3 regions of the Pseudomonas sp. Y3 TE3536 genome follow, and region 3 is predicted to be linked to each of the others. Evidence: predicted binding sites of a transcription regulator. Region 3 holds the regulator's gene; each other region holds the start of a gene.
What was found. Region 3 encodes FliA, which starts transcription of late flagellar genes. Its sites were predicted from a motif close to CTAAAGTTTNNNNNNNNNNNGCCGNTAA; they were not measured.

Region 1 (7,342 bases), 1.1 Mb from region 3:
CTACCGCCACGAAGAGCGGCTCGACGCGTTCATCCTCAATGAGCGCCTGCTGCTCGAAGGCATCCCCACCCAGCTGGTGCAATACGACAGCGATGGTCAGACCCGCGATGACCTCTATGGCAGTTTCTGCCAGCAGATGAGCGATGCCACCCATTGGGTCGGCGTGTTGCCGGCCAGCGTCGGTGAACAATGGTGGACTGCCTGGCTGCTGGGGGCCGCGGCAATGGGCTGCCGCCGGGTGAGTTTCTATTGCAAAGAGCCAGGCACACTGCCTGAGTGCCTAGGCAGATGGCCGATCATGCGCGAGCGCCCGCACATCGACCTGTTCGTGCGTGCGTATCACGATGAACGCACGTTCGAGCGGGCCATGTCATTGCCGCCAGGGCGAGGGTTAGGGGCTGACCGGGATAATGCCGACTACTTTCATGCCGACCTCAAGGCCAAGATCCGCCGGGGGTTCTGAATGCATTGGGGCCGCATAGCGGCCCCAGTCACTTACTGCTCCTTGGCTTCGTCCATCTTCAACGTGCCATCCTCGAAGATGTTCAGCTTCTGGCGCAACTCCCGTGGCTGCATCGGTGCTTGCTCAGCACCCGGTACAGCAGGGGCCGAAGAAGCCCCCGGCGCGGCGCCGGCAGGCGGTGCTGGCTGGGCCGGCGGCGTTTCGGGCGCGGCCTGCTCACCTTCGATATCACGCTGGGCCTTCTTGGTCAGCACGATGATGTCGATACGCCGGTTGACCGGGTTGAACGGGTTCTTGCGGTCGAACAACGACGACGACGCATAACCCACCACCCGGGCCACTTGCCCATCCGGATAGCCACCGGCAACCAACGCACGCCGCGCCGCGTTTGCACGGTTGGCCGACAACTCCCAGTTGCCGAACTCACCCGTGCCGGCGAACGGCTTGGCATCGGTGTGGCCGCTGACGCTGATCTTGTTCGGCACCGCCTTGATGGTGTCAGCCATGGCCAGCAGGATGTCTTCGAAATACGGCTGCAAACGCGCACTGCCGAGGTCGAACATCGGCCGGTTCTCGGCATCCATGATCTGGATACGCAAACCGTCCTGGGTGATCTCGAACAGGATCTGGTCCTTGAACTTCTGCAGTTGCGGGTTTTCTTCGACCTTGTTCTGCAGTTCCTGCAACAACAGCTCAAGGCGCTCGCGCTCGACCTGTTCGGCCATGGTCTCGACCTGGTCCTTGTTCAGCTGAACCGTGGACTCCTGTGTCGGCTCGGTCTTCACCTCAGGGTTGATGGTCTTTTCCGGCGCCATCTCGGGCGAGCCGCCCAGGTCGATCACGTAGGGCGTGCCACTCTCGGAGAAGCCGATCGGGTCCTGGAAGTAACCGGCAATGGCGATTTTCTGCTCGGGGGTGGCTGTGGATAACAGCCACAGCACCAGGAAAAACGCCATCATCGCCGTGGCGAAGTCGGCAAAGGCGATTTTCCAGGCGCCGCCATGATGGCCGCCGCCGAAGCGCTTGACGCGCTTGATGATGATCGGCTGATTGTTTTCCATGACTCAGCGACCGCGAACCGCTTGTTCCAGCTCGGCAAAACTTGGGCGGTGTTTCGGGTAGAGCACCTTGCGCCCGAATTCCACAGCCAGGGACGGCGGCATGCCCGAGGCCGACGCGACCAGCGAGGCCTTGATCGACTCATAAAGGTTGAGCTCTTCCTTGGCATCGTGCTCCAGGCACTTGGCCAAGGGGCCGAAGAAGCCATAGGCCGCCAAGATACCGAAGAACGTACCGACCAACGCTGCACCGACGTGCATGCCGATAGCCGCCTGGTCGCCGTCGCCGAGCGAAGCCATGGTCACCACGATACCCAGTACCGCCGCAACGATACCGAAGCCGGGCATGCCGTCGGCAATGCCGGTCACCGCATGGGAGGGGTGTTCGAGCTCTTCCTTCATGCTCAGCAGCTCCATGTCGAACAAGCCTTCGAGCTCGTGCGGGGCCATGTTGCCGGTGGACATGATGCGCAAGTAGTCGCAGACGAACGCCGTCATGCGCTCATCCGCCAGCACGGTGGGGTACTTGGCGAAGATCGGGCTGGCTGCGGCGTCCTCGATATCACTCTCGATGGCCATCATGCCTTCACGACGGCTCTTGTTGAGGATCTCGTACACCAGGCCCAGCACTTCCAGGTAGAAGGCATGGGAGAAGCGCGAGCCGAACATCTTCATCGACTTCTTGATGACGTGCATGGTCATGTGGCCAGGGTTGGCCTGCAAGAATGCACCGAAGGCCGCACCGCCGATGATCAGTACTTCGAACGGCTGGATCAGCGCCGCAATCTTGCCGTGGGAGAGCACGTATCCGCCGAGCACGCTCGCGAATACGACGATGATGCCGATAATTTTAGCCATAGGTTCAAAGCACTTGCTGTCGTGGTCGGGGTATGAGACTGGGAGCTTTAAAACTCTTCTTCTACTTATCGGCAGAACTGCGCCAGACTATAGCCACTCAAAGCGAAAAGCCAGTTCGGACTGATGTCAAAATGCCAATTGAAACCAAGGTGCCCGCTCAGCCGCCGCGTACGTTAGAGGCTTGGGTAAAGCTGCTGGAGAGTGTCCGCATCCCCGTGCCGAAGCACAGTCACGACCGGGTAATCGCTGCCATCAATGACAGCCGCCGCTCGCTGCGCGACATCGCCGAACTGATGCAGGACAGCCCGGCATTGGTGCTTTCCGTGCTGCGTGAGGCCAATCACCCGACCAACGCCAGCCAGGCCGAGCCTGCCGAGAGCCTGGAAATCGCCCTTAACCGGCTGGGCCTTGCCCGCACCGAGCAGTTGCTCAAGCGCCTGCCCTCCGTGCCCGTCGAAGACATCCCGCCAGTGCTCAGCCAGTTCCAGCTGATCAGCCAGCACGCTTCGCAGCAGGCCAGCGGCCTGTTCGCCAGCCGCCTGGCACGGCTGTGGCAGGAAATTCACTGGGGCAGCCTGCTGTTCCTGTCACCCCTGTGGCCGCTGGCACTGGCCTACCCCAAGCTGCTCGACACCTGGGAGCTGCGGGTTATCCACAAGGGCGAGGACGCCGCCCAGGTAGAAGAAGAGCTGTTTGGCGTGCGCATCATGGCGCTGTGCCGGACCATGGCGGAGTACTGGCGCCTGCCGCAGTGGGTAACCCAGGGTTACCGCTTACTGCTGGAAGAACGCGAACAACTGGCCCAGGTGCTGAGCATCGCCCGCGACGAAGACCTGCTCAGCCAGCAACACCGCCTGGATGCCGAGCCGGGCCTGCGCCGCTGGTTCAACCAGCCGGCCAACACCGTGCTGCTGGCCAACAACCTTGCGCTGGCGGCGCAGGTGGGCTGGGACAACCCGCACTTGCTGCGCTGGCAGCTGCTGACTGCGCTCTACCTGCAAACCTCGCTGGAAGACGTGCAGCAGCAAGTGCACCAGCAGGCCGCGGCCAGCGCCCGCCGCCACGCCAGGCATGCCCTGTTCCACCCGGCTGAAGCACTGATCTGGCCCTGGCACCAGCGCCGCCCGCACCCGGACATGCTGGCCCCACCACCGCCCAATAGCGACGACCTGGCGCGCTGGCGCAAGCTGTGCCAGGACCTGTTGGCCCAGCCCAGCCCGTTCACCAATACCGTGCACCTGGCCACCCAGGCCCGCGAAGCCCTGCTGGCCTGCGGCATGCAACGCATCCTGCTGCTGAGCCTGGACAAGGCCAGCGACTACCTGCGCGTGCAGCAGGCCGCCGGCTTGCCCAAAGAGGCCGGAGCCCTGGCCCTGCAGGTGTCGCAAAACAAACTGCTGCAAAAGCTGATGGCCCAGGCCGGACAGTTGCGCATCACCCCGGAAAACCACAGCCAGTTCTCGGCCCTGCTGCCCGCCCCGCTGCGCGCCCTGTTCCGCAGCGAGCACGTGCTGCTGCGCTCGCTGGCGGTAAACGATCAGGTGCTGATGCTGATGGTGGCCGACCAGGGCTGCCGGCCATTGGCCGATATCAGCGTGCAAGCCTTTGGTAAAACCGCGCAATGCATCGAGCGCGCGCTGTCGGTGTTTGCCAACCGCAAGGGCTGAGCCTTGCGCTACAATCGCCCCTCTTTCCACACTGGAGACCGTGGATGACTGACTTTTCCGGCCTGCCCCTGGTGATCGAAGCCGCAGACCTGCTGCCGCGCCTGGATTCGCCACAGCTGATCCTGGTCGACCTGAGCAGCGCCAACCGCTATGTCAGCGGCCATATCCCCGGCGCACGCTTCGTCGAGGGCAAGCGCACCCAGCTGGGCCAGCCTCCTGCGCCCGGCCTGCTGCCGGCCTTGGGCGATCTGGAAAAACTGTTCAGCGAACTCGGCCACCGCGACGACGCCGTCTATGTGGTGTATGACGATGAAGGCGGCGGCTGGGCCGGGCGCTTCATCTGGTTGCTCGACGTGATCGGCCACAAGGCTTACCACTACCTCAATGGTGGTATCCAGGCCTGGCCGGCAGACACGCTGGTGACCGACGTACCGGCGCCGGCCAACACGCCCGTACGCTTGCACGTGCATGGCGAGCCAACCGCCACCCGCGAATACCTGCAAAGCCGCCTGGGCGCCGATGACCTGGTCATCTGGGACGCCCGCGGCCCGCAGGAATACAGCGGCGAAAAGGTTCTGGCGGCCAAAGGCGGTCATATCCCCGGCGCGATCAACTTCGAGTGGACCGCCGGCATGGACCTCAATGACCACCTGCGCATCCGCCAGGACATCGCCGACGTCCTCGAAAAGCTGGGCATCACCCCCGACAAGGAAGTGATCACCCACTGCCAGACCCACCGCCGCTCCGGTTTCACCTACCTGGTGGCCAAATCCCTCGGCTACCCACGCGTCAAGGCCTACGCCGGCTCGTGGAGCGAATGGGGCAACCACCCGGACACGCCTGTAGAAGTCTAAGGAACCTGCATGAAATCCCGTTTGTTCATCATCAGCCAGTACCTGCTGCCGCACCACCTGCTGTCGCGGCTGGCCGGCTGCATTGCCGAGTGCCGTGCACGCTGGTTCAAAAACGCCTTCACCGCCTGGTTTGCCAAGCGCTACCAGGTGAACATGTCCGAGGCCCTGGTCGAAGACCTGAGCGCTTACGAACACTTCAACGCCTTCTTCACCCGTGCCCTGAAGCCCGGCGCCCGTCCGCTGGACGAAACGCCGGGTGCCATCCTGTGCCCGGCCGACGGCGCGGTCAGCCAGCTTGGCCCGATCGAACACGGCCGTATCTTCCAGGCAAAGGGCCACGGTTTCAGCGCGCAAGAGCTGTTGGGCGGCGATCCGGCAATGGCTGCGCCATTCATGGGCGGTGAGTTTGCCACCATCTACCTGTCGCCGAAGGACTACCACCGTGTGCACATGCCGCTGGCCGGCACCCTGCGCGAGATGGTGTATGTGCCGGGCCGCCTGTTCTCGGTGAACCAGACCACTGCAGAAAACGTCCCCGAGCTGTTTGCCCGTAACGAGCGTGTGGTGTGCCTGTTCGACACCGAGCGTGGGCCGATGGCCGTGGTGCTGGTGGGTGCGATGATTGTCGCTTCGATCGAGACGGTCTGGGCCGGCTTGGTAACCCCGCCCAAGCGTGAGCTGAAGACCTTCCGTTACGACGAGGGCAGCCGCGCGCCGATCCACTTGGAGAAAGGCGCCGAACTGGGCCGCTTCAAACTGGGTTCGACCGCCATCGTGCTGTTCGGGCCAGAGCAGGTGAAATGGGCAGAAAGCCTGGGTGCCGGTTCGGCGGTGCGCATGGGGCAGCTACTGGCAGCGCCTGCCGAAGCCTGAGGCCAGCAAGTACACATGCCCCTGTAGGCGCAGCCTTGTGCTGCGAAGAGGCCAGCGAAGACAGCTAAATCTTCGCCGCTTCACCGGCCTCTTCGCAGCGCAAGGCTGCTCCTACAGAGATCAGGGCTGCAAACCAGCCCCAACATCTCGAATCAGCCGCGCGCGTCGCGATCTCGCAGCCCCAGCAGGTACAGCACACCGTCCAGCCCCAGGGTCGAAATCGCCTGCTTGGCCGATTGACGTACCAGCGGCTTGGCACGGAACGCCACGCCCAGGCCCGCCAGCGACAGCATCGGCAGGTCATTGGCGCCATCACCCACGGCGATCGTCTGGTCCAGTTGCAAGCCCTCTTCGCGGGCCAACTGCTGCAGCAGCTCAGCTTTGCGCTGCGCATCGACGATAGGCTCAACGGCCACGCCAGTCACCTTGCCGTCGACCACTTCCAGCTCGTTGGCGAACACGTAATCAATGCCCAGGCGCGCCTGCACCTGACGGGCGAAATACGTAAAGCCACCCGACAGGATCGCAGTCTTGTAGCCCAGGCGCTTGAGCTCGGCGAACAGGTTCTCGGCACCTTCGGTCAGGCGCAGCGAGGCACCGATCTCATCCAGCACGCCCACGTCCAGGCCCTTGAGCAACGCCATGCGCTCTTTGAAGCTGGCGCGGAAGTCCAGCTCGCCGCGCATGGCCCGCTCGGTGATTGCAGCCACTTGCTCGCCGACGCCGGCAGCCTTGGCCAGTTCGTCGATGACCTCGGCCTCGATCAGCGTCGAGTCCATGTCGAACACCGCCAGGCGGCGGTTGCGACGGAACAGGTCGTCCTTCTGGAAGGCGATGTCGATGCTCAGCGCTTCGGCCAGGGCAAAGAAGTCTGCACGCAAGGCCTGGGCATCGCTCGGCTCGCCGCGCACGGAAATCTCGACGGCCGCCTTGCCCTTCTCGGTGTCGGCGTCCAGGCCCACCCGGGCAGACAGGCGCTCGATGCGCTCGATGGTCAGGCCGTACTGGCTGATGACCGCGCTGACCCGTTGCAACTGCTCTGGGGTGATCTTGCGGCTGAGCAGGGTGACGATATGACGCGCCTCACCGTGGCCATCGGCCCAATGCTGGTAATCGGCCTCGGAAATCGGCGTGTAGCGTGCCTGCAGATTGAGCTCATGGGCCTTGGCCTGCACGCTTTGCAGCAGGTTGGTGGCCACTTCGTTGTCCGGGATATCGACCAAAATGCCGAACGACAAGGTGCCGTGCATGACCGCCAGGCCGATGTCGAGGATGTTCACACCACCCTGCAGCAGGACGCCGGTGATGGCCGCGGTGAGACCGGGACGGTCTTCACCTGTGATGTTGATCAGGACGATTTCGCGCAAGACCGGACTCCGACTTCGATGAAAAATGCGCATTCTACCGATTTTCCGTGACCATCGGGCACGAACGATACTTTGCCGAAAAAACCGGGGTCGCTATACTGCCCCTCACTTTTATGCCATTAAGAGCCGAGCTCTGTGAACCGGCCCACCCCCGTCAAGCCAGACAACTTCTTCCTGATGATCTATCGTGCCCTGAGTCAAC
Region 2 (7,342 bases), 440 kb from region 3:
GACAGTAATTGTCGAGGGCGCGACGTTGCCTGAATGGATGCTTGGGAGGTATTGCGGTCTGGGCATGCGGGGGCATGGTTTGAGAGGTGTAGCGCCTGTCAGATCGAGCGCCGCCCGCGCGGCGCTTCGCAGCACAAGGCTGCTCCTACAGTTGTTTCGGGCCAATTTTTCCTGTGGCATGGGCGCGCGGCCCTCTTTGCGCCTACCTCATTATCGAGTCGGACCAACAAGGCGGTCGCGCGCCGCCTTCACAGGCGTGACTGGCCCGAAACAACTGTAGGAGCAGCCTTGTGCTGCGAAGCGCCGCGCGGGCGGCGCTCGATCTCACAGGCGCTGAAAATGTTGTGGCGAACCCCCAATGGCCCCGAAGCAATCACCTGCCATGCCCCCACGACCTCAGGGTAGCTTCGCCCCCGGCGCCACGGCAGCCGGGCTAGCTGGCGCCGGAGCAGCAGCTGGCACTGTTTGCTCAACCGGCTTCTCCACCGGTTTCTCAACCTCCGCAACCCGGTCCAGCTCTATACTCACCCGCCGATTGCGGGCCCGGTTAGCGGCATTGTTGTTCTTCGCCAATGGGTAGCGCTCGCCATGGAAGCGCACGGTGATTTGCGCTTCGGGCACGCCATGGGCCTTGAAGTAGTCCGCCACTGCCACTGCCCTGCGGCGCGACAGGTCACGGTTGGTCAGGCGGTTTCCGCTGTTGTCGGAGTGCCCGTCGAGCTCGATGTGGTTAACCGTCGGGTCGGCCTTCATGTAATCCAGCACAACGTCCAGCCGGGCTCGAGCCGAATCGTCCAGATCGATGCCGCCCCCCGGGAAGCCCACCTGCGTCTGCCTCACCTGGTCGTAATTCATCGGCAGCAACTTGCTGGCACAGGCCTGGTAGTCGCTATAGGCCTTGGCGAAACTCACCGGCAGTACCCGCACCTCCATTGCCCGCCCCGCCTCGCCGGTGTAGTTGCGCACCACCGTGCTGCGGCCATCGAGCAAACCATTGATCAGTCGGCCGGCCTGCCCCTGGGACGAGCTGAACAGCACGCCGCTACGCGCCATCCGCACCACACCCAGGTTGATATCACCACGCCCCGGCTGCCAAGGCGCCGCTGCGGCCAGCAACGTGGCAGACCCAGCCCCCAGCGCGTTAGTGTGCGAACGCAGCTGGAACACCGGCAGCTCACCGGCCCGGCGCACGAATTCGCCACTGCCAAAACCGTCGATCGGCTGGATCAGGCGGCACTCGAACTGGTCGCCCTCGACTTGCCAGGCAATGTTCTCCATGCGCGTCTGGAAAGTCAGTGCACCGGCCGGCAGGCTGGCGAACAGGGTCAACAGGGCTAGGTAACGCTGGCGCACGGGCGGCTCCACAAATTCTGACGGCTTACCTGCAGGGTATCGGACGCCACCCGAAAAACTTGATAGCCGTGCTCGGCCCAGGGTTTTCCGGTAGCATTGGGCCTTGAGTTCGACCCGCCTGGAATCCCCAATGTCCGATCGCCTGACCCTCCTGCGTCCCGACGACTGGCACATCCATCTGCGCGATGGTGCCGTCCTGCCCCATACCGTTGGCGATGTGGCGCGTACCTTCGCCCGTGCCATCATCATGCCCAACCTCGTACCGCCGGTGCGCAATGCCGTCGAAGCTGGCGCCTACCGTGAGCGCATCCTTGCCGCGCGCCCGGCCGGCAGCCGCTTCGAACCGCTGATGGTGCTTTACCTCACCGACCGCACCAGCCCCGAGGACATCCGCGCGGCCAAGGCCAGCGGTATCGTGTACGCCGCCAAACTGTACCCGGCCGGCGCCACGACTAACTCCGATTCAGGCGTGACCAGCATCGACAACATCTTCCCCGCTATCGAAGCGCTGGCCGACGTTGGTATGCCGCTGCTGGTGCACGGTGAAGTGACCCGCAGCGAGATCGACGTGTTCGATCGCGAGAAGCGCTTCATCGACGAGCACATGCGCCGTGTGGTCGAACGCTTCCCAACGCTCAAAGTGGTGTTCGAACACATCACCACCAGCGATGCCGCGCAGTTCGTCACCGAGGCCTCGGCCAACGTCGGTGCCACCATTACTGCCCAGCACCTGCTGTACAACCGCAACCACATGCTGGTTGGCGGCATCCGCCCGCACTTCTATTGCCTGCCGATCCTCAAGCGCAACACCCACCAGGTGGCGCTGCTGGATGCTGCCACCAGTGGCAGCCCGAAGTTCTTCCTCGGCACCGACTCGGCCCCTCACGCCCGTCACGCCAAGGAAGCGGCCTGCGGTTGCGCCGGCTGCTACACCGCGTACGCGGCCATCGAGATGTACGCCGAAGCGTTCGAGCAGCGTAACGCGCTGGACAAACTCGAAGGCTTTGCAAGCTTGCACGGCCCGGCCTTCTATGGCCTGCCGGCGAACACCGACACCATCACCCTGGTCCGCGAAGAGTGGACTGCCCCTGAAAGCCTGCCGTTTGGCGAGCAGACCGTGGTACCGCTGCGTGCCGGCGAGAAGCTGCGCTGGCGCCTGCTGGAGGAAAACGCGTGAGCGAAGACCTCTACGAAGACGATCAGGACGGCCAGGCCGGCAGCGGCTCGCGCCACCCGATGGCTGAGCGCTTCCGTGGCTACCTGCCAGTGGTGGTGGATGTCGAGACCGGCGGTTTCAACAGCGCCACCGATGCCTTGCTGGAAATTGCCGCCGTCACCATCGGCATGGACGAGAAAGGCTTCCTGTTCCCCGAACACACCTACTTCCACCGGGTAGAGCCGTTCGAGGGGGCTAATATCGAGGCTGCCGCACTGGAGTTCACCGGCATCAAGCTGGACCACCCGCTGCGCATGGCAGTGAGTGAAGAAAGCGCGCTGACCGATATCTTCCGCGGCGTGCGCAAGGCGCTCAAGGCCAACGGCTGCAAGCGCGCAATCCTGGTCGGCCACAACAGCAGCTTCGACCTGGGCTTCCTCAATGCCGCGGTCAACCGCAACGACCTCAAGCGCAACCCCTTCCACCCGTTCTCCAGCTTCGACACCGCCACCCTGGCGGGCCTGGCGTATGGCCAGACCGTGCTGGCGCGGGCCTGCCAGAGTGCTGACATCGACTTTGACGGGCGTGAGGCGCATTCGGCGCGTTACGACACCGAGAAGACGGCCGAGCTGTTCTGCGGCATCGTCAACCGCTGGAAAGAAATGGGCGGCTGGCGCGATTTCAACGACTGAGTGGAGATATTGGGGCCGCTTTGCGGCCCATCGCGACACAAGGCCGCTCCTACAGACAGATGCTGTACCTGTAGGAGCGGCCTCGCGTCGCGATAGGAGCGCGAAGCGGTCCCAAATGCAGGCACAAAAAAACCGGCCACCAGGGCCGGTTTTTTTATGCGCTTGGCAATTACAGCTTGCCAGCGTTCTCGCTCAGGTATGCAGCAACGCCTTCTGGCGAAGCGTTCATGCCTTTGTCGCCTTTCTTCCAGTTGGCAGGGCAGACTTCGCCGTGCTCTTCGTGGAATTGCAGGGCGTCAACCAGACGCAGCAGCTCGTCCATGTTACGGCCCAGTGGCAGGTCGTTGATGATCTGCGAACGGACAACACCGTTGGTGTCGATCAGGAAGGCACCACGGAAGGCCACGCCACCTTCGGACTCGACGTCGTAGGCTTTGCAGATTTCGTGGGTCATGTCGGCAGCCAGGGTGTACTTCACCTGGCCGATACCGCCGTTGTTGACCGGGGTGTTACGCCAGGCGTTGTGGGTGAAGTGCGAGTCGATCGAAACGCCGATCACTTCAACGTTGCGAGCCTGGAAGTCTGGGATGCGGTTGTCCAGGGCGATCAGCTCGGACGGGCAGACGAAGGTGAAGTCCAGCGGGTAGAAGAACACCAGGCCGTACTTGCCCTTGATGGCCGAGGCCAGGTTGAAGCTGTCGACGATTTCGCCAGTGCCCAGTACAGCGGGAACGGTGAAGTCGGGGGCTTGTTTACCAACGAGTACGCTCATTGTTATCTCCTGATGAGGGTGAAAAACCGTTTGCCGGGCCAGACGGGCTTGCCCGACATCCAACAAAGGCCGACCATCATACACGGCTTCTCATGACAGACCGAATCCAACCGCCGGTCGCTCAAGCACGCCCCTCTCAGAAAGTCTTTTGACAAGCATTCTCATTACCATTAAGCTCCAGACCATCTCAACCAGCGATGGTCCGACTTTATGTATGTGTGTCTTTGTGTCGGCGTGACCGACGGACAGATCCGCGATGCGATCTATGACGGATGCTGCAGCTACAAGGAAGTTCGAGCCGCGACCAACGTCGCCAGCCAATGCGGTAAATGTGCCTGCCTTGCCAAGCAAGTGGTCCGCGAGACCTTGACCGATCTTCAGGTCAGCCAGGCTGCCCTGCCCTATCCGGTAGAATTTACTGCCGCTTGAAACCCCCTATTTTGAAGAACCGGACCTAGCGTCCGGTTTTTTTATGCCCGCAATTCAATAACTTAGCACTCCAACGCGCTTCACAAACATTCTTATTCCTATTCATTTTCACTTATTATTCAATAACTTAGGTTTGACAGCCCTAAGTATCAGGCTCAAACTTCTCTGTATTGGCACACTTCTACAGGGCAGGAACCCGTCATGAAAGGCGACGTAAGCGTCATCCAGCATCTCAACAAGATCCTCGGAAACGAGCTGGTCGCGATCAACCAGTACTTCCTGCACGCACGCATGTATGAAGATTGGGGCCTGAACAAACTCGGCAAGCACGAGTACAAGGAATCCATCGACGAGATGAAGCACGCTGACAAATTGATCAAGCGTATTCTCTTCCTCGAAGGCATCCCGAACGTCCAGGACCTGGGCAAGCTGCTGATCGGCGAGCACACCAAAGAAATGCTCGAGTGCGACCTGAAGATCGAACAGAAAGGCCTGATCGACCTGAAAGCCGCCATCGCTCACTGCGAAACCGTTGGTGACTTCGGCTCCCGTGAAATGCTCGAAGACATCCTCGAGTCCGAGGAAGAGCACATCGATTGGCTGGAAACCCAGCTGAGCCTGATCGACAAGATCAGCATCGAGAACTACCTGCAGTCGCAGATGGGCGAAGAGTAAAATCCCGCCCATAAAAAAACCCGCCATGAGCGGGTTTTTTTATGGGCGTTCGAGGATCAGGCTTCAGAAGCCTTCGCCTTGGCAGCAGCATCCTTGATCAGGGTTTGCAGCTCACCGTTTTCAAACATTTCCAGCATGATGTCGCTACCGCCGACCAGCTCGCCTGCTACCCACAGTTGCGGGAAGGTTGGCCAGTTGGCGTACTTGGGCAGGTTGGCGCGGATTTCCGGGTTCTGCAGGATGTCGACGTAGGCGAACTTCTCGCCACAACCCATCACAGCTTGCGATGCCTTGGCCGAGAACCCGCACTGCGGGGCATTCGGCGAGCCTTTCATGTAAAGCAGAATGGTGTTGTTGGCAATCTGCTCTTTGATCGTTTCGATGATATCCATGGAACACCTCGTCTGAACTTTCCGACTCGATGGTCGGCACGGTGACGCATTGTATCGGAAAGCCGAGCGGTATGCTCGGCCTTGCCGTTGCTCAGGCGGCCTCGACGTGCACAGGCACGCCATTGAGGGCGGCATTGCCCGACACCTGATCGCGCAAGCGCTCATCGGTGAGGTCATTGGCACTGACCCCGGGTTGCCCCTGGGCGACCTTCAGGTGCACGCCCTGGCGACCATGGCCGTAGCCGTGTGGCAGGCTGACCACGCCCGGCATCATGTCGGTACACGCCTGCACTTCAACCTCAAGGGTGCCGGTACGCGAACGTATGCGCACGCGCTGGCCATCCTGCAGTTGCCGTTGCAGCAGGTCATCAGGGTGCATCAACAGCTGATGGCGCGGCTTGCCTTTGACCAGCCGGTGGAAGTTGTGCATCCATGAGTTGTTGCTGCGCACATGGCGGCGGCCAATCAACAACAGCGCCCCAGCGGCCAACGGTGCCTGCCGGGCAAGCCTGGCCAAGTCGTCGAGCAGCACCTGAGGGGCCGCCTCGATGGCCTGGCTGGCGGTGCGCAGGCGTGCTTGCAGATTGGCGCCTAGCGGCCCCAGGTCGAGCCCGTGGGGGTGTCGATCCAGTGTTTCGATCGAGAGCTTCCAGGCCGATTCATCACCATAGCGCCCCTTGCGCAAAGCCCAGTCGATCATCTGCGCCGGGGGTAGGGTCGGCTTGAGCTCCATTGCCGCACGCTCGGCAAAGGCCTTGGCCAGGCCGACAAAGATCTCCCAGTCGTGCAACGCGCCTTCTGGCTTGGCGAGTATCGCGCGGTTGAAGCGCGTCACGTTGCGTACCGCCAGCAAGTTGAAGGTGCTGTCGTAGTGGTCGTTCTCCAGCGCCGACGTGGAAGGGAGGATCAAATCGGCATGGCGGGTGCTCTCGTTGATGTAAAGGTCGATGCTGAGCATGAACTCGAGCCCCTCCAGCGCCTCGTCCAGCTGTCGACCATTGGGCGTGGACAGCACCGGGTTGCCCGCCACGGTCACCAGCGCCCGCACCTGGCCGTCACCGGGCGTGAGCATTTCTTCGGCGAGTGCAGCCACCGGCAGCTCGCCGGCGTACTCCGGCAGCCCCGAAACCCGGCTTTGCCAGGCATTGAAATGCCCACCCGAGGTACTCGCCACCAAGTCGACTGCAGGCTCGGTACACAGGGCGCCGCCCACGCGATCCAGGTTGCCGGTGACCAGGTTGATCAGTTGCACGAGCCAGTGGCACACGGTGCCGAAGGCCTGGGTCGATACGCCCATGCGGCCATAGCAGACGGCCTTGTCGGCAGCCGCAAAATCACGCGCCAGCTGGCGAATATCGGTAGCGGCAATGCCGCACAGCGGGCTCATGGCTTCAGCGGTCAGCGGGGCAATTGCGTTGCGCACCTGATCAACACCCTTGACCGGCACGTGCGACGTGCGGGTCAGGCCTTCGTCGAACAGGGTATTGAGCAGGCCACTGAGCAATGCGGCATCGCCGCCGGGGCGGATGAACACGTGGCGGTCAGCCATGGCCGCCGTTTCGCTGCGCCGCGGGTCCACTACCACCAGTTGACCGCCCCGGGCACGCAGGGCCTTCAGGCGCTTCTCCACATCTGGCACGGTCATGATGCTGCCATTGGATGCCAACGGGTTGCCGCCCAGAATCAACATGAAGTCGGTGTGGTCGATGTCCGGGATCGGCAACAGCAGACCGTGGCCGTACATCAGGTGGCTGGTCAGGTGCTGGGGCAACTGATCCACCGAGGTGGCCGAGAACCGGTTGCGGGTCTTCAACAGGCCGAGGAAATAGTTGCTGTGGGTCATCAGCCCGTAGTTGTGCACGCTGGGGTTGCC
Region 3 (7,342 bases):
ACTGCCATAAACACTCCATTAGGCGGCGCAACCCGCCAGGGCGCGCCACCGAAATCAAATACGCCGCGCGGCGTAACGCTTGAGCATGCTCGGAACGTCGAGGATCAACGCGATACGACCGTCGCCGGTGATCGTGGCCCCGGACATGCCCGGCGTGCCCTGCAGCATCTTGCCCAGCGGCTTGATTACCACTTCTTCCTGGCCCACCAGTTGATCGACGACAAAGCCGATGCGTTGGGTGCCGACCGACAGGATCACCACATGGCCCTCGTGCTGCTCTTCGTGCACCTGGCCCTGGACCAGCCAGCGCTTGAGGTAGAACAGCGGCAATGCCTTGTCGCGCACGATCACCACTTCCTGGCCATCGACCACGTTGGTACGCGAGAGGTCAAGGTGGAAGATCTCGTTGACGTTGACCAGCGGGAAGGCGAAGGCCTGGTTGCCCAGCATCACCATCAAGGTCGGCATGATCGCCAGGGTCAGCGGCACCTTGATGACGATCTTCGAACCCTGGCCCTTGGCCGAGTAGATGTTGATCGAGCCATTGAGCTGGGAAATCTTGGTCTTCACCACGTCCATGCCGACACCACGGCCAGACACGTCAGAGATCTCGGTCTTGGTCGAGAAGCCCGGGGCGAAGATCAGGTTGTAGCAGTCCGACTCGCTCAGACGCTCGGCGGCGTCCTTGTCCATCAGGCCCTTTTCCACGGCCTTGGCGCGCAGGATGTTGGGGTCCATGCCCTTGCCGTCATCAGAGATCGACAACAGGATATGGTCGCCTTCCTGTTCAGCCGACAGCACCACCCGGCCCGTACGCGCCTTGCCGGTGGCTTCACGCTCGTCGGGCATCTCGACGCCATGGTCGACGGCGTTGCGCACCAAGTGCACCAACGGGTCGGCCAGGGCCTCGACCAGGTTCTTGTCGAGGTCGGTTTCTTCACCGACCAGCTCCAGGTTGATCTCTTTCTTGAGCTGGCGGGCCAGGTCGCGAACCAGGCGCGGGAAGCGGCCGAAGACTTTCTTGATCGGCTGCATGCGGGTCTTCATGACCGCGGTCTGCAGGTCGGCGGTGACCACGTCGAGGTTCGACACGGCCTTGGACATGGCCTCGTCACCGCTGTTCAAGCCCAGGCGCACCAGGCGGTTACGCACCAGCACCAGTTCGCCGACCATGTTCATGATCTCGTCCAGGCGCGCAGTGTCGACGCGCACGGTGGTTTCCGCCTCGCTGACCGCATGTTTTTCTGCCGCTGGGGCCGGCGCGCGAGGCGCAGGTGCGGGCTTGCTGGCAGCTGCTGGGGCGGCGGCTGGAGCAGGTGCCGGTTTGGCCACCGGCTTGCTCTCGACCTTGGCGGCGACAGGCGCTTCGACCGCGACCGCGTCACCCGAGAACTTGCCCTTGCCGTGCAACTCATCAAGCAAGGCTTCGAACTCGTGCTCGCTGATCTCGTCACTCGTTGGGCTGGCCGCTGCAACGCTTTGCGGCGCTGCCGCTGCTGGCGCATTGGCGGCCGGCAAGGCATCGGCCTGGAAGGTGCCCTTGCCGTGCAACTGATCGAGCAGCGACTCGAACTCTTCATCGGTGATTTCATCGCTGACCGGGGCCGCAGCGCTGGCCACAGGCTCAGCGGCGACTTCCGCGCTGAACTGGCCTTTGCCATGCAACTGGTCGAGCAACGATTCGAATTCGGCGTCGGTGATTTCGTCACCGGCGCTGCTGACGGTTTCGCCTTGCATCTGCTCATCGGCAGCGGCCTGGGCCTTGACCGCGTCGAGCGAGTCGAGCAGCTGCTCGAATTCGCTGTCGGTGATGTCTGGCTCTTCGGCAGGCGCCGCGGCGACCGGCTCGGCTGCAGCCGCAGGCGCTGCGACTGCGTCGGCAGCAGCAGGCTCGGCCAGGCGCGACAACGCCGCCAGCAGTTCTGGGGTAGCGGGGATGACCTCGCTGCGCTCGCGGACCTGGCCAAACATGCTGTTGACCGTGTCCAGCGCCTCCAGCACCACGTCCATCAATTCGGCGTCGACCCGGCGCTCACCTTTGCGCAGGATGTCGAACACGTTCTCGGCGATATGGCAGCACTCCACCAGCTCGTTGAGCTGGAGGAAGCCGGCGCCCCCTTTTACAGTGTGGAAACCGCGAAAAATGGCATTGAGCAGGTCGGCATCATCCGGTCGGCTTTCCAGCTCGACCAGTTGCTCGGACAGTTGCTCAAGAATTTCGCCGGCTTCTACCAGGAAATCCTGAAGGATTTCTTCATCGGCGCCGAAGCTCATTAAACGTGCTCCTTAAAAACCCAGACTGGACAGCAGATCATCGACATCGTCCTGACCGGACACGACGTCTTCACGCTTATCGGCATGAATCTGCGGACCTTCACCCCGAGTCGGATGTTTTTCTTGATCTTTTTCAGCACGCAGCTGCTGGTGGTCATGTTCGATACCGGCAAAACGGTCGACTTGACTGGCCATCAGCACGAGCTTGAGCAGGTTGCTTTCCACCTCGGTGACCAGCGCGGTGACCCGCTTGATCACCTGCCCGGTCAGGTCTTGATAGTCCTGAGCCAGCAGAATGTCGTTGAGGTGGCCTGAGACCTTGCGGTTACCTTCAGCGCTGTGCGTCAGGAAACTGTCGACGCGTTTGACCAGGTCACGGAATTCCGGCGCGGCCACTTCGCGGCGCATGAAGCGCTGCCAGTCCACGCTCAGGGCCTTGGCCTCACCCGCCAGGTCGTTGAGCACCGGCGTGCTTTCCTCGACCAGGTCCATGGTGCGGTTAGCGGCACCCTCGGTCAGCTTGACCACATAGGACAGGCGCTCGGTGGCGTCGGTGATCTGCGAGACCTCCTCGGCCTGCGGCATGTGCGGGTCGATCTGGAAACTGACGATCGCACTGTGCAGCTCACGGGTCAGCTTGCCGACTTCCTGATACAGGCCGCGGTCGCGGGTCTGGTTCAGCTGATGAATCAGCTGCACCGCCTCGCCGAAGCGCCCGCGCTCCAGGCTCTCGACCAGCTCCTGGGCATGCTTCTTCAGGGTCGATTCGAACTCCCCCAAAGACGTTTGTGATGAATCCATGGCGCGCCCCCTGACGTGACTCAGCCGTTGACGCGTTCGAAGATCTTCTCGATCTTTTCTTTGAGCACCTGAGCGGTGAACGGCTTGACCACGTAACCATTGACGCCGGCCTGGGCCGCTTCGATGATCTGGTCGCGCTTGGCTTCGGCCGTCACCATCAGTACCGGCATGGTTTTAAGCTTTTCGCTGGCGCGGACTTTGCGCAGCAGGTCGATACCGGACATGCCCGGCATGTTCCAGTCGGTCACCAGGAAGTCGTAGTGGCCGTTTTCCAGCATCGGCAACGCAGTGGTGCCGTCGTCAGCTTCGTCGGTGTTGGTGAAGCCCAGATCACGCAGCAGGTTCTTGATGATCCGCCGCATCGTCGAAAAGTCGTCAACGATGAGGATTTTCATGTTCTTGTCCAATTAGACCTCCAAGCAGTCTCAAACGCGCTCGGCCCCCGAGCACGCATTCATTCAATTCGGCACAACGTGAAACGGCTGCAGCGTCTTCAGTGCAACGGCTGGCGCTCAGCGCGCCCGCCACTCACCCAGACGGCTGCGCAAACGTGCGGCGCACTGGCTGTGCAACTGGCTTACCCGCGACTCGCTGACGCCCAGCACCTCACCGATTTCCTTGAGGTTCAGCTCTTCGTCGTAGTACAGCGCCAGCACCAGCCGCTCGCGCTCTGGCAGGTTGGCGATCGCATCGGTCAGGGCAGCCTGGAAGCGCTCGTCTTCAAGGCCCCGCGCCGGTTCGACCTGGCCACTGGCGCCGTCTTCGTGCAGGCCTTCATGCTCGCCGTCCTGCAACAGGTCGTCGAAGCTGAACAGCCGGCTGCCCAGGGTATCGTTCAAAATCCCGTAGTAATCATCGAGACTCAATTGGAGTTCGGCAGCAACCTCGTGATCTTTAGCGTCGCGACCGGTTCTTGCTTCAACGGCGCGCATTGCATCACTGACCATGCGGGTATTGCGGTGCACCGAACGCGGTGCCCAATCGCCCTTGCGCACCTCGTCGAGCATGGCGCCGCGGATGCGGATGCCAGCGTAGGTCTCGAAGCTGGCGCCCTTGCTGGCGTCATACTTGTTGGCCACTTCCAGCAGGCCGATCATGCCGGCCTGGATCAGGTCTTCGACCTGGACGTTGGCCGGCAGCCGCGCCAACAGGTGATAGGCGATGCGCTTGACCAGCGGGGCGTAGCGTTCGATCAGCTCGTACTGGGCGTCTTTCGACGCCCTGCTGTACATCTTGAAGCCGCTCGCATTCATAGTACCGGTCCTGCGCTGGTGGGCTGCACCAGACGCTCGACGAAGAATTCCAGATGCCCGCGCGGGTTGGCCGGCAACGGCCAGCTGTCGACCTTCTGCGCAATGGCCTTGAAGGCCAACGCACACTTGGAACGCGGGAACGCTTCGTACACGGCGCGCTGCTTCTGCACCGCCTTGCGCACGCACTCGTCGTACGGCACCGCGCCCACATACTGCAGGGCAACGTCTAGGAAGCGATCGGTGACCTTGGTCAACTTGGCGAACAGGTTGCGCCCTTCTTGCGGGCTCTGCGCCATGTTGGCCAGCACCCGGAAGCGGTTCATGCCGTAGTCACGGTTGAGCAGTTTGATCAGTGCGTAGGCGTCGGTGATCGAGGTGGGTTCGTCGCACACCACCAGCAGCACTTCCTGGGCCGCGCGAACGAAGCTGACCACCGAGTCACCGATACCCGCAGCGGTGTCGATCACCAGCACGTCGAGGTTGTCGCCGACGTCGCTGAACGCCTGGATCAGGCCAGCGTGCTGGGCCGGCGCCAGGTGCACCATGCTCTGGGTGCCGGAGGCCGCCGGTACGATGCGCACACCGCCGGGGCCTTGCAGCATCACATCGCGCAGCTCACAGCGCCCTTCAATAACGTCGGCCAGGGTGCGTTTGGGGGTCAGGCCTAGCAATACGTCGACATTGGCCAGGCCCAGGTCGGCGTCCAGCAACATGACCCTGCGGCCAAGCTCGGCCAGCGCCAGAGACAGGTTCACTGAAACGTTAGTCTTGCCGACGCCACCTTTGCCACCGGTCACGGCGATCACCTGTACGGGATGCATGCTACCCATGTCTGTTCTTTACCTTGTCTCGCTGGGACTCAGGCCACACGTGAGGCAATTCTGCGTGCCCCTTGGCATAGCTACGTTGCACACACTTCATCATCAACCCGCTCGCCGTGGGTTGTGATAGAGATCAGCGAACATATCGGCCATGGCCTCTTCGCTGGGCTCGTCCTGCTGCTGCACATTGACCGCACGGGTGACCAGCTGGTGCGCCCGGGGCAAGTGCAAATCATCGGGAATGCGCGGCCCATCGGTCAGGTAGGCCACCGGCAATTCATGACTGATGGCAAGGCTCAGCACGTCGCCGAGGCTTGCCGTTTCGTCGAGTTTGGTCAGGATACAGCCGGCCAGGCCACAGCGCTTGTAGCTGTGGTAGGCGGCGGTCAGCACCTGCTTCTGGCTGGTGGTTGCCAGCACCAGGTAATTCTTCGCGGCGATGCCACGGCTGGCCAGGGTTTCCAGCTGCATGCGCAGGGCCGGGTCGCTGGCCTGCAGGCCAGCGGTATCGATCAGCACCACGCGTTTACGCAGCAGCGGTTCCAGCGCCTGGGCCAGGGACTGGCCCGGGTCGACGTAGGTCACCGGCACATTGAGGATGCGCCCCAGGGTCTTGAGCTGCTCCTGGGCACCGATGCGGAAGCTGTCCATGCTCACCAGCGCCAACTGCGGGGCGCCGTACTTGAGCACGTAGCGCGCAGCCAGCTTGGCCAGGGTGGTGGTCTTGCCCATGCCGGCCGGGCCGACCATGGCGATCACACCGCCCTCTTCAATCGGCTCTACCTCGGGGATTTCGATCATCCGCGCCAGGTGCGCCAGCAGCATGCGCCAGGCCTGGCGTGGCTCTTCGATCTCAGTCGTGAGGTCGAGCAGTTCACGGGCAATCGGGCCGGACAGGCCGATGCGTTGCAGGCGGCGCCAGAGGTTGGCCTGCTGCGGCTTGCTGCCTTGCAGCTGGCTCCAGGCCAGCGAGCCGAGCTGCACTTCCAGCAGCTCGCGCAGCCCCGACAGCTCCGAGCGCATGGCATCGAACAGGCGCGGGTCAACCGGCGCCGGGGTCGGCGCGGCGGCAGGTGCCGGGGCGTCCACGTGGGGCTCGACCAGCGGCTCGGAGGCCGTCAGCGACTGGCCGGCGAACAATTGGCGGTTGTTGTCGCTGGTGTCGCTGCGCTGGTCCAGCTCGGCCTGGGCCGTGGCAATGCGCGTGTGGGTCTTGCGCAGCTCTTCTTCAAGCTCGGCGTTGGGTACGCGCGGGGCCAGGGCGGACAATTTGTAGTCCAGCGCGGCCGTCAATTCGACACCACCGGCGATGCGGCGGTTACCGATGATGGCGGCATCGGAGCCAAGCTCATCCCGGACCAGCTTCATGGCCTGACGCATATCGGCGGCGAAAAATCGCTTAACTTGCATTATCCACTACCTCAGCCGTTAGGGCCCACGGTGGCAACGATGGTGACTTGCTTGTTGTCAGGTATTTCCTGATACGCCAGAACATGCAAATTCGGTACAGCCAGGCGACCGAAGCGCGACAGCATGGCGCGGATCGGGCCGGCGACCAGGAGAATGGCCGGCTGGCCTTGCATCTCTTGGCGCTGGGCCGCGTCAATCAGCGAACGCTGCAGCTTTTCGGCCATGCTCGGTTCCAGAAGAACACCGTCTTCCTGACCCTGCCCGGCCCTTTGCAGACTATTGAGCAAAATCTGTTCCAACCTCGGTTCAAGGGTGATCACCGGCAGCTCAGACTCAACGCCGACAATGCTTTGCACGATGGCGCGACACAATCCGACGCGCACCACGGCCACCAGCGCGGCGGTATCTTGACTCTTGCCCGCGTTGTTGGCGATGGCCTCGGCGATGCTGCGGATATCGCGCACCGGCACTTGCTCGGACAGCAATGCCTGCAGGACCTTCAGCAGCCCCGACAAGGAAATGACACCCGGCACCAATTCTTCTGCCAGTTTAGGCGAAGCCTTGGACAACACTTGCAGCAATTGCTGCACTTCCTCATGGCCGATCAGCTCGTGACAGTGCTTTTGCAGGATCTGGTTGAGGTGCGTGGCCACCACCGTACTGGCATCGACCACGGTATAGCCCAGCGACTGCGCCTGGGAGCGCTGGCCAACGTCAATCCACACCGCCTCCAGGCCAAAGGCCGGGTCGCGTGCGGCAATGCCGTTGAGGGTGCCAAATACC

Region 1: a site for FliA is predicted at 2,445-2,472, ahead of motA (flagellar motor stator protein MotA). Genes of this name have one in related genera too.
Region 2: a site for FliA is predicted at 1,390-1,417, ahead of AB7M33_RS14645 (flagellar protein MotY). Genes of this name have one in related genera too.

The regions. Positions count from the first base shown of each region.
Region 1 is NZ_JBRJHU010000001.1:2,551,004-2,558,345, reverse strand. Features, by position in the region: gene AB7M33_RS11495 (molecular chaperone Tir) at 1-463, shown strand, start outside; gene motB (flagellar motor protein MotB) at 496-1,524, opposite strand; gene motA (flagellar motor stator protein MotA) at 1,528-2,379, opposite strand; gene AB7M33_RS11480 (HDOD domain-containing protein) at 2,511-4,046, shown strand; gene AB7M33_RS11475 (rhodanese-like domain-containing protein) at 4,091-4,900, shown strand; gene asd (archaetidylserine decarboxylase) at 4,910-5,773, shown strand; gene serB (phosphoserine phosphatase SerB) at 5,926-7,140, opposite strand; gene AB7M33_RS11460 (AhpA/YtjB family protein) at 7,276-7,342, shown strand, end outside.
Region 2 is NZ_JBRJHU010000001.1:3,229,355-3,236,696, reverse strand. Features, by position in the region: gene AB7M33_RS14645 (flagellar protein MotY) at 397-1,353, opposite strand; gene pyrC (dihydroorotase) at 1,484-2,530, shown strand; gene rnt (ribonuclease T) at 2,590-3,201, shown strand; gene AB7M33_RS14630 (peroxiredoxin) at 3,371-3,973, opposite strand; gene AB7M33_RS14625 (bacterioferritin-associated ferredoxin) at 4,184-4,402, shown strand; gene bfr (bacterioferritin) at 4,604-5,077, shown strand; gene grxD (Grx4 family monothiol glutaredoxin) at 5,134-5,469, opposite strand; gene AB7M33_RS14610 (molybdopterin oxidoreductase family protein) at 5,561-7,342, opposite strand, start outside.
Region 3 is NZ_JBRJHU010000001.1:3,673,049-3,680,390, reverse strand. Features, by position in the region: gene AB7M33_RS16630 (protein-glutamate methylesterase/protein-glutamine glutaminase) at 1-8, opposite strand, end outside; gene AB7M33_RS16625 (chemotaxis protein CheA) at 55-2,274, opposite strand; gene AB7M33_RS16620 (protein phosphatase CheZ) at 2,287-3,075, opposite strand; gene AB7M33_RS16615 (chemotaxis response regulator CheY) at 3,096-3,470, opposite strand; gene fliA (RNA polymerase sigma factor FliA) at 3,588-4,328, opposite strand; gene fleN (flagellar synthesis regulator FleN) at 4,325-5,158, opposite strand; gene flhF (flagellar biosynthesis protein FlhF) at 5,252-6,559, opposite strand; gene flhA (flagellar biosynthesis protein FlhA) at 6,571-7,342, opposite strand, start outside.